DNA from 2 places in the Sporosarcina soli genome. Region 2 is predicted to be linked to the other one. Evidence: predicted binding sites of a transcription regulator. Region 2 holds the regulator's gene; the other holds the start of a gene.
What was found. The regulator Rex, encoded in region 2, represses fermentation and respiration genes when NADH is low (regulators of the CRP and FNR family bind a similar motif). The targets are predictions, from matches to a motif close to TTGTGAAATATTTCACAA.
Positions count from the first base shown of each region.

Region 1 (4,414 bases), on a different contig from region 2:
TCTCACTCCATAAATTATGAATTTTTAGTTATACATAGGATTATACCTTATGGGGATAAATTTAGGTGTGTTATTTTTATGAATTTCATTTATTTAAAGTGGATGGTTGAAATCACCTTCAATTGGATGGTCAATTATTATTATTGTTTCTATAAACTGATAGGAGAACAGTGAATCATTGCAAATAGTACAGATGGACTGATTACACTTTTTTCTAAGCGAATAAAATAGGACAACTAAGAAGGAGGAAGCGAAGCTATGAATACAAGAGTAACGGAAATCTTCGGGATTAAATATCCGATTGTACAAGGAGGGTTTTCCTACTTTGCAAATGCTAAACTAGCGGCTTCGGTTTCGAATGCTGGCGGACTTGGACAAATTACTGCGGTACAGTTACGTACACCAGAAAAACTTCGGGAGGAAATTCGCAAAGTAGTTACACTGACTGATAAGCCATTTAGCGTAAACTTTGCTTTCATAAGGGACGATGAAAAGTATAAGGAGTTGCTTGAAGTTGCTATAGAGGAGAAGGTACCGGTCATTACGATAACTGGCGCTAATCCGCAGCCGGTTTTTGAACGATTAAAAGGAGAAAATATTCGGATCCTCGTTCTTGTGTCGGGAATTAGGCAAGCGCAAAAATCGGAAGAACTCGGTGCGGATGCTTTGCTGGCGGTTGGACAGAGAGGCGGGGGAAATTTAGGTCGTAACGATATGGAAACAATGGCACTTATTCCTCGTGTTAGGGATTCTGTATCGATTCCTGTAATCGCGAGTGGAAGGATCGACGATGAGCGCGGGTTAACGGCAGCTCTTGCATGTGGGGTAGAAGGAACTGAGGTCCACGCTTTATCACTATTCAGGAGTGCATTCAGACAGGCGCGGTATATAAGTAGGCAATCCCTTGAACAACAACAGTGACCGGCATGGTGATGTTCAATTCCATTATTACGGTTCAGGTGCTATTTGCATCAGATTGACCCACTTTACTCACGATGACATAAATAAAATAAGTACCTACAGGTAAATTAGGTAACCAGCTATTATTAATTAAGGAGCTAAGATGAAATGATATGGATGACAATTGCAATTATAGTAATCGGAACAATTTTAATATTTCTATCGAGTCCTACGAGCGCATTTGTAGGATGGGTTTTAAGTAAATTTGCACTTCATCCAAAACTTGATCCGAAAGATATTAGTGTAACATTTAACGGAATACACTTAGAGGAAGAAGAAAAAATTAGATTTAATAACTATTTTAACGAAGCTCAATTTTTAGAAAGAAACCACATATTTCCGGGGAATGAAGGATTGTTTCTACATCCAGAGACGAATGTTATTCCATTTATTATCAAAGTAAAAAGAAGAAAAAAGGAAATGAATTTCTTTATTTATAGTTACGATGATCACGTTGATGTCGTCAAGCAGTGGAAGAAAAATGTTGCTTCTTTTAGCATGAGATCTGAGTATTTACAAAGTTTTTCCACATCGAATAATATAAATGAAAAGGCTTGATATACATCTTCTTAAGTATTCAATTTTGATAAAAAAATGTATAATACCTGAGAGTAATTATTCAATATTAACAGGTGATTGATAGCAAAGAGTTTAGCTCCTCGACTACGAAAATGGTCGAGGGGCTTTTTGGGTTGTATTATAAATTGATTATTTATCGGTGATACAGATTTAGTATCAATAATAAGTGTTGTTATAAATTGTATATATGAGAAGTTTGTGAAGTTATTATAACAGTAATAAAAATGTCATAATACAGAGTTACTAATTTCGTAACGGATTTTTGTTCAATTGTTCACAAACGTTTTTTCTTCCTAGGTTATAATGAAAACAGAAAGGAAAAAATGGAGGTATGACCTTTATGGATGCATTACTACTTGCAAGGATTCAATTTGCTTCAACAACATTGTTCCACTTTATTTTTGTTCCCTTATCCATTGGGCTTGCATTACTGATTGCGATTATGCAGACGATGTATGTCTTTAAAAAACAGGAAGTCTATTTAAAGATGACAAAGTTCTGGAGTATCTTCTTTCTCATCAATTTTGCAATCGGTGTTGTAACTGGAATATTTCAGGAGTTTCAGTTTGGGATGAACTGGTCGACTTATTCTCGGTTCGTCGGTGATATCTTTGGGGCTCCGTTAGCGTTTGAAGCATTGCTTGCTTTCTTTTTGGAATCCACTTTCATTGGCTTATGGGTTTTCGGTCGGAATAAATTACCTGAAAAAGTCCACTTAGCTTGTATTTGGCTTGTTTCAATCGGAACGATGCTGTCGGCGTTTTGGATCATGGCTGCCAACTCGTTCATGCATAATCCTGTTGGTTATGTCTTACAAAACGGACGTGCAGAAATGAATGATTTCCTCGCTGTACTGACCAATGAGAAGCTATGGGTCGCTTTTCCACATACCGTTTTTGGAAGTTTTGCGACAGGAGCTTTTTTCATTATCGGTGTGAGCGCTTGGTACATTTACAGAAAGCGAGATGTTGATCACTTTAAGCGTTCAATGAATATCGCATTGCTGGTCGGCTTCATCTCAGGATTTGGGCTAGCTTTCACAGGACACTCTCAGGCAACCTATTTAATGCATGCCCAGCCGATGAAAATGGCGGCTGCTGAAGGGTTATGGGAAGACAGTGAAGATCCGGCGGCGTGGACAGTCGTCACGAATATAGATGTAGAAAATAAAACGAGTACAAATCGTATCGATATTCCTTATTTATTAAGTTACTTAGCGTATGGAAAGTTTGAAGGTAAAGTTGAAGGCATGAACACATTGCAGGAGAAATATGTGTTGAAATTTGGAGATGGTAGCTATATTCCGCCTGTCAAAACTACTTTTTGGAGTTTCCGGATTATGGCAGGAACTGGCGGTTTACTGATCTTATTAAGCGCCATCGGGTTGTTTTTATCGTATAGGAAAAAGCTTGAGGAAAGTTCAGCATACTTAAAACTGATGGTCCCTGCTATATTTTTACCATTTATCGGGAATTCATTTGGTTGGATTATGTCTGAAATTGGACGGCAGCCATGGGTTGTCAATGGTTTAATGAAGACGGCGGATGCAGTTTCGCCAAACGTATCAGCAGGGAAGGTGTTATTTTCATTAATCACTTTCTCGACGATCTATTTTATCCTCGGTGCAATTATGGTGTTCTTGTTTGTAAGGGTCATTAAACAAGGGCCACATGAAAAAGTAAAAGAGGATGTTTCAACTTCGGATCCTTTTGAGACAGGAGAGATACCACATGCAGCTAAGTGAGCTTTGGTTTTTATTGATAGGCGTCCTCTTTGTTGGATTTATGTTTCTGCAGGGATTCGACTTTGGGGTAGGCATGAGCACAAGATTTCTCGCTAAAAATGATCTGGATAGGCGGATGCTCAATCAGACGATCGGCCCGACTTGGGCGGCGAATGAAGTATGGCTTGTTACAGCTTTAGGGGCTATGTTTGCAGCTTTCCCCCATTGGTATGCAACTTTGTTGAGCGGTTATTATATGTTGGTTAGTGTTCTATTACTTGCGTTAATCGCAAGAGGGGTTGCCTTTGAATTTAGGGACAAAGTCGAATCTGAGCGATGGGTCAAAACATGGGATTGGTCGATTTTTCTCGGCAGCATTCTACCGCCATTTTTACTGGGCATGCTATTTACAGGACTAATTCAAGGTTTACCGATTGATGCGGACATGAATATGTATGCGGGGTTCTTGGATATTGTGAATGGCTATACAGTGGTTGGTGGACTTATTTTTGTCGCATTATCCTATTTGCATGGCTTGACATTTATTTCATTGAAGACAACTGGGGAACTACGCGAACGGGCTCGGAAAGAAGCACTGAAATGGTATGTGATGACCGGTATGATGACTCTTCTGTTTACGATATTGACAACTGTTCATACAGAGGTGTTTTCTACAAAAGGGTCGATTTTAATTCCGATGTACATCCTTGCCGGGATTTTGTATGGCGTACTATTCCTTCAATTACGTAATAGGAAAGAAGGATTTAGTTTTACAATTACAGGGATTATTCTCATACTCATTACAGCTTCCTTTTTTATCGGATTGTTCCCGAATGTGATGATTAGTTCGTTAGGAGCTGCTCAAAATATAATGATTTATGATGCAGCATCGGGGAGTTATTCACTTCGTGTCATGACCATCGTGGCGGCGACAATGCTTCCAGTTGTTCTGGGCTATACATTTTGGACGTATTATGTTTTCCGCAAACGGGTGTCTAAAAAGGAGCATTTGGACTATTGATGGACAAACATTTATTTCACTACAAAGATAGTAAATCTGTAATGGCGCTGATTGGCCTGTTAACGCTCGGTCAAGCGGTTGTAATTATCTTTCAAGCATTGTATTTATCAAAAGCTATTACTCGTATGTTT
Region 1 covers NZ_JBHSNO010000005.1:471,914-476,327, reverse strand. The annotation lists partial or broken gene ACFPRA_RS06635 (NAD(P)H-dependent flavin oxidoreductase) at 259-893, shown strand; gene ACFPRA_RS06630 (YfmQ family protein) at 1,069-1,518, shown strand; gene ACFPRA_RS06625 (cytochrome ubiquinol oxidase subunit I) at 1,880-3,283, shown strand; gene cydB (cytochrome d ubiquinol oxidase subunit II) at 3,270-4,283, shown strand; gene cydD (thiol reductant ABC exporter subunit CydD) at 4,283-4,414, shown strand, end outside.
Region 1: ACFPRA_RS06625 (cytochrome ubiquinol oxidase subunit I) is a predicted target of Rex. The motif match lies at 1,802-1,819, and genes of this name have one in related genera.

Region 2 (4,414 bases):
CCGATGATTGCTAAAATGTCGCTTTCACGCAGGATTAGAAATTCATTACCTTCATATTTCACTTCAGTTCCGGAATATTTAGAGAAGATGATCCGATCGCCTTCTTTTACTTCCAGTTCGATGCGCTGGCCATTCTCTAGAACGCGTCCGGTACCTGCTGCTACAACTTTCCCTTCTTGCGGTTTCTCTTTCGCAGAATCCGGTAGTACAATACCACTTGAAGTTTTTTCTTCTGCCTCGATTAGTTCGATTACGATACGGTCACCTAATGGTTTCAACAAGTGAAACAACCTCCTCAAAATATTTTCTTGGATTTTAGCACTCGACCTACCGGAGTGCTAACACATTTTCTATCATAAAGAAGATTCAAATTAATTGCAAGCAAAAACTCTAGACATTTCTCTTTGCTTATCGAACTGGAAAAAGATAAAATGAACGTCAGCCACATATGAAGGAGTGGATACGTTGAAAAATTGGAAAATGTATATCTATTTGCTACTGACGTATATTGCTATGCAAGTCGGGAGTGTCTATTTAGCTGAGTTATTGATCGGTTATATGAAAAGCAAACCTGGTTTGCAAGAGCTCCAAGCCACTTATCACGGGTTCGCTTGGTCCCTCTTTATTGTCAACACAATTGCGGCAATCATTTTTCTTGTATTGATTGCACGGAATAAGAAATTCATGCAAGTTTTCAAAGGAAAAAAAGCGTCTATCGGAAGTATCTTCCTTTGGGGGATTATCGGATTCTTTCTCGCAATGGGCGGACAAATGCTCGCTGCCTCCATCGAGTCGATGTTCGGTGTTACGCCAGGATCCGACAATACTGCGTTACTGACGGATATTGCAAAAACGTCACCGATTGTCATCATTTCAATGGTACTATTTGCACCCTTATTGGAAGAACTGGTGTTTAGAAGAGTGATTTTCGGCGGGATCTATATGAAAACAAATTTCTGGATTGCTACTCTTGTGAGTGCAGTGGTCTTTGCCGCCGTTCACAATGAACTCGAACATCTACTTATCTATACGATGCCGGCATTGGTCTTCGCCTATTTGTATTACCGAACCAAATCCATCCTGACACCGATGATTGCCCATGGACTGATGAATGGCTTTGTTGTCGTCGTCCAGCTAAACTATGATAAGCTTCAGAGGTATATTGAAGAAATGGAAAAGGTCAAACAAGCGGTGATTATTTTTATTCAATGAAAAAAGCCTTCCAATCGGCTTAAGTTAACCGATTGGAAGGCTTTTTTCAATCTATTTAGCGACCCATCACTTCGTCAATTTGACGTTGTTGCTCCGCCTTTACCTCGTCCAATTGACGCTGTTGCTCTGCTTTTAAATATTTCCGATAACCGAAACGTGAGATGAAAATACTTAATTCATAAAGAGCGAACATCGGAACTGTAACAAGTAAATGTGACATCAAATCTGGTGGTGTAATAAATGCCGCAATGACAAAAAGCGTAAAATAAGCATATTTTCTAATTTTTACAAGCCTAGTCGGACTGACAAGACCGAGCCTTGTCAGAAATAACAAGACGACCGGCAACTGAAACACAACACCAAATGGAATCAGAATTTGAAATAAAAACGTGAAGTACTCATTGATACCAATGGTTTGTGTAATCCCAAGTTCTCCGGATAAAGTAATCATGAATTTCATGACATAAGGCAACAGAACAAAATAAGAAAACGAGACACCTGCTACAAAAAGAAGAAATGTGAACGGGATATAATTCCGTGTCGCGCGTCGCTCCTTCTCATGTAAACCCGGCGTGATAAATGCCCATAGCTGATACATAATGACCGGTGAGATGACGACGAAGGAAATGAAAATAATCACTTTCATATAAATCATAATCGGATCTAAAACAGCAAATGAATGCAGAGGGCTTTCTTCAACACCCCCTGACAGCATGGGCTCTATTTCCCCCGTATACTGCGATTGTAGAAACTTAATGACCGGCTTTGCAACAAAGAAGCTGCCTGCCACCGCTATAACAAAGAAAACGACGATTACCGTCAGCCGTTTTCTAATCTCATCTATATGCTCAATGACTGTTAAATTTTTTTCTATCATCGGACAGACATCCTAACTTACTTCAGTTCTTCTTTTTTGTCTTCCACTTTCTGAACTTCCGCTTTTTTCACGTCATCATCATCCACTAAACCTTTTGTGGCGTTTTTAAATTCACGTAATGAAGAACCGAACGCCTTCCCGATTTCCGGCAATTTCTTCGGACCGAATACGAGCAATGCAATAATTGCGATAATAATTAAACTTCCTGGACCTGGCATCCCGGACACCTCCCTCGTAATATGTCTATTTTACACGAAAACCGCGCGGAATACCATTGATGGACCATCACAGATGTGACTGTTTTACGTCATTTTTTATAAAGTATATGAGCGTTTGCAATTCTACGGATAAATCGATCGTATGCACACGAACTGTTTCAGGTACGGATAAGCGAACCGGTGCGAAATTCAAAATACCTTTGACACCCGCTTGTACAAGTTGGTCGGTCACATCTTGTGCAATCCGCGAAGGGACTGTCAAAATGACATGTTCAATTTTCAATTCTTTGATTTTTTCCTGTAATGTATCGGGATGGAAAGCTGGAATACCACTCATCTCTGTACCATCTATTGATGCTTTGGGATCGAACGCGACGACGATACGCGTATTATGGTTTTTCTGGAAATTATATTTTAAAAAAGCATTCCCCAAACTGCCAACCCCAATTAATGCAACATCGGTCTCCGCGTCCTCATCAAGTGTCTTTCGGAAAAAATCGACAAGATAATGCACATCATAGCCATATCCTTTTCTTCCGAGCGCACCGAAATGAGAAAAGTCACGACGGATTGTCGCTGCATCGATTTTCATCACTTCACTTAATTCACTAGACGATACACGCTTTTTTCCTGAATTAGCGATATTTTGAAGAAATCTATAGTAAAGAGGCAATCGCTTTGATGTCGCCTGTGGAATTTTTGGCGTTTCCTCTCTCATGTGGAACCTCCTGTACGGTACTTTTAGCCGATTCTATCGTACAGTAGAAGTCGGCTGTTGTAAAGTCGGTCATCGCTCGCTTTACGCCCTCTCATCGTCCCCAATTCGCCATGATGATTCTGTCGATAGCAGTAGGGAATATCTCCTGAATTATGATAAACTAAAGGAGAATTGAGGTGCTTACGATGATTGTTTTACAAGTGAATGGATTGACAAAATCATTTTCAGGAACAGATATATTAACCAATGTACGGCTCGAAGTGCAACATCGTGACCGTGTCGCTCTTGTTGGCCGAAACGGTGCGGGCAAGTCCACCTTGCTTAAAGTGATTGCGGGTGAAATGACGGCGGATTCGGGCGATATCATTGTCCCAAAAGACATTCGAATCGGCTATCTCGAACAGCATACCGGCATCGATTCCCCACTCTCGATTTGGGAAGAAATGATGACCGTATTCGAACCGCTCCATGCCATCGAAAGACGGTTGCGCACACTTGAAGGACAGATGGCCGACCCAGCCGTCTATGAGAACTCATTGGAGTACGATAAAGTTATGAAAGAGTACGACGCCTTGCAAATCGAGTTCAAAGATTCCGGCGGCTATCAATACGAATCAGATACGCGCTCTGTGCTGCACGGCATGCGCTTCTATCCTGAAGACTTCGATAAGAGCGTGAACCTGTTATCCGGAGGCCAGAAAACGAGACTGGCCCTCGCCAAAATGCTCTTGAGTAAACCGGATCTTCTCATCTTGGACGAACCGACCAACCATTTGGATATCGAAACGCTAGGCTGGCTGGAAAAATACCTCGTGTCCTACGAAGGCGCCCTTCTGATTGTTTCCCATGACCGCTACTTCCTCGATGAAATTGTCACGATCGTTTATGAAGTATCACGAAAAAAAGTGACGAAATACACAGGGAACTATAGTGCCTATCTCGATGAAAAAGCGAAAAACTATGAACGGGATCGCAAGTTATATGAAAAGGATTTGTCCGAAAAAGCAAAGCTCGAAGACTTCATCCAGCGGAATATCGCCCGGGCCTCCACGTCCAAAATGGCAAAGAGCCGTCGTAAACTGCTTGAACGAACCGAATGGATGGATGCACCTGATGGAAACGAAAAATCCGCCAGCTTCTCTTTTTCAATCGAACGTCCAAGTGGTAATGATGTTTTAAATGTGGAGAATTTAGCAATTGGCTATGATGGTACCCCCCTTTCCACTAACATTGATTTCCGGGCGTACAAGCATGATCGAATTGCAATTATCGGGCCAAATGGCGTCGGAAAATCAACGTTATTGAAAACGATCGTTAAAAAAGAAGTGCCCATAGCAGGCTCAATTAAGTACGGGACGAACGTCCAATTTGGCTACTATGATCAGGAAC
Region 2 covers NZ_JBHSNO010000023.1:23,027-27,440, forward strand. The annotation lists gene groES (co-chaperone GroES) at 1-281, opposite strand, end outside; gene ACFPRA_RS24890 (CPBP family intramembrane glutamic endopeptidase) at 466-1,212, shown strand; gene tatC (twin-arginine translocase subunit TatC) at 1,268-2,089, opposite strand; gene tatA (twin-arginine translocase TatA/TatE family subunit) at 2,107-2,307, opposite strand; gene ACFPRA_RS24905 (redox-sensing transcriptional repressor Rex) at 2,375-3,025, opposite strand; gene ACFPRA_RS24910 (ABC-F family ATP-binding cassette domain-containing protein) at 3,211-4,414, shown strand, end outside.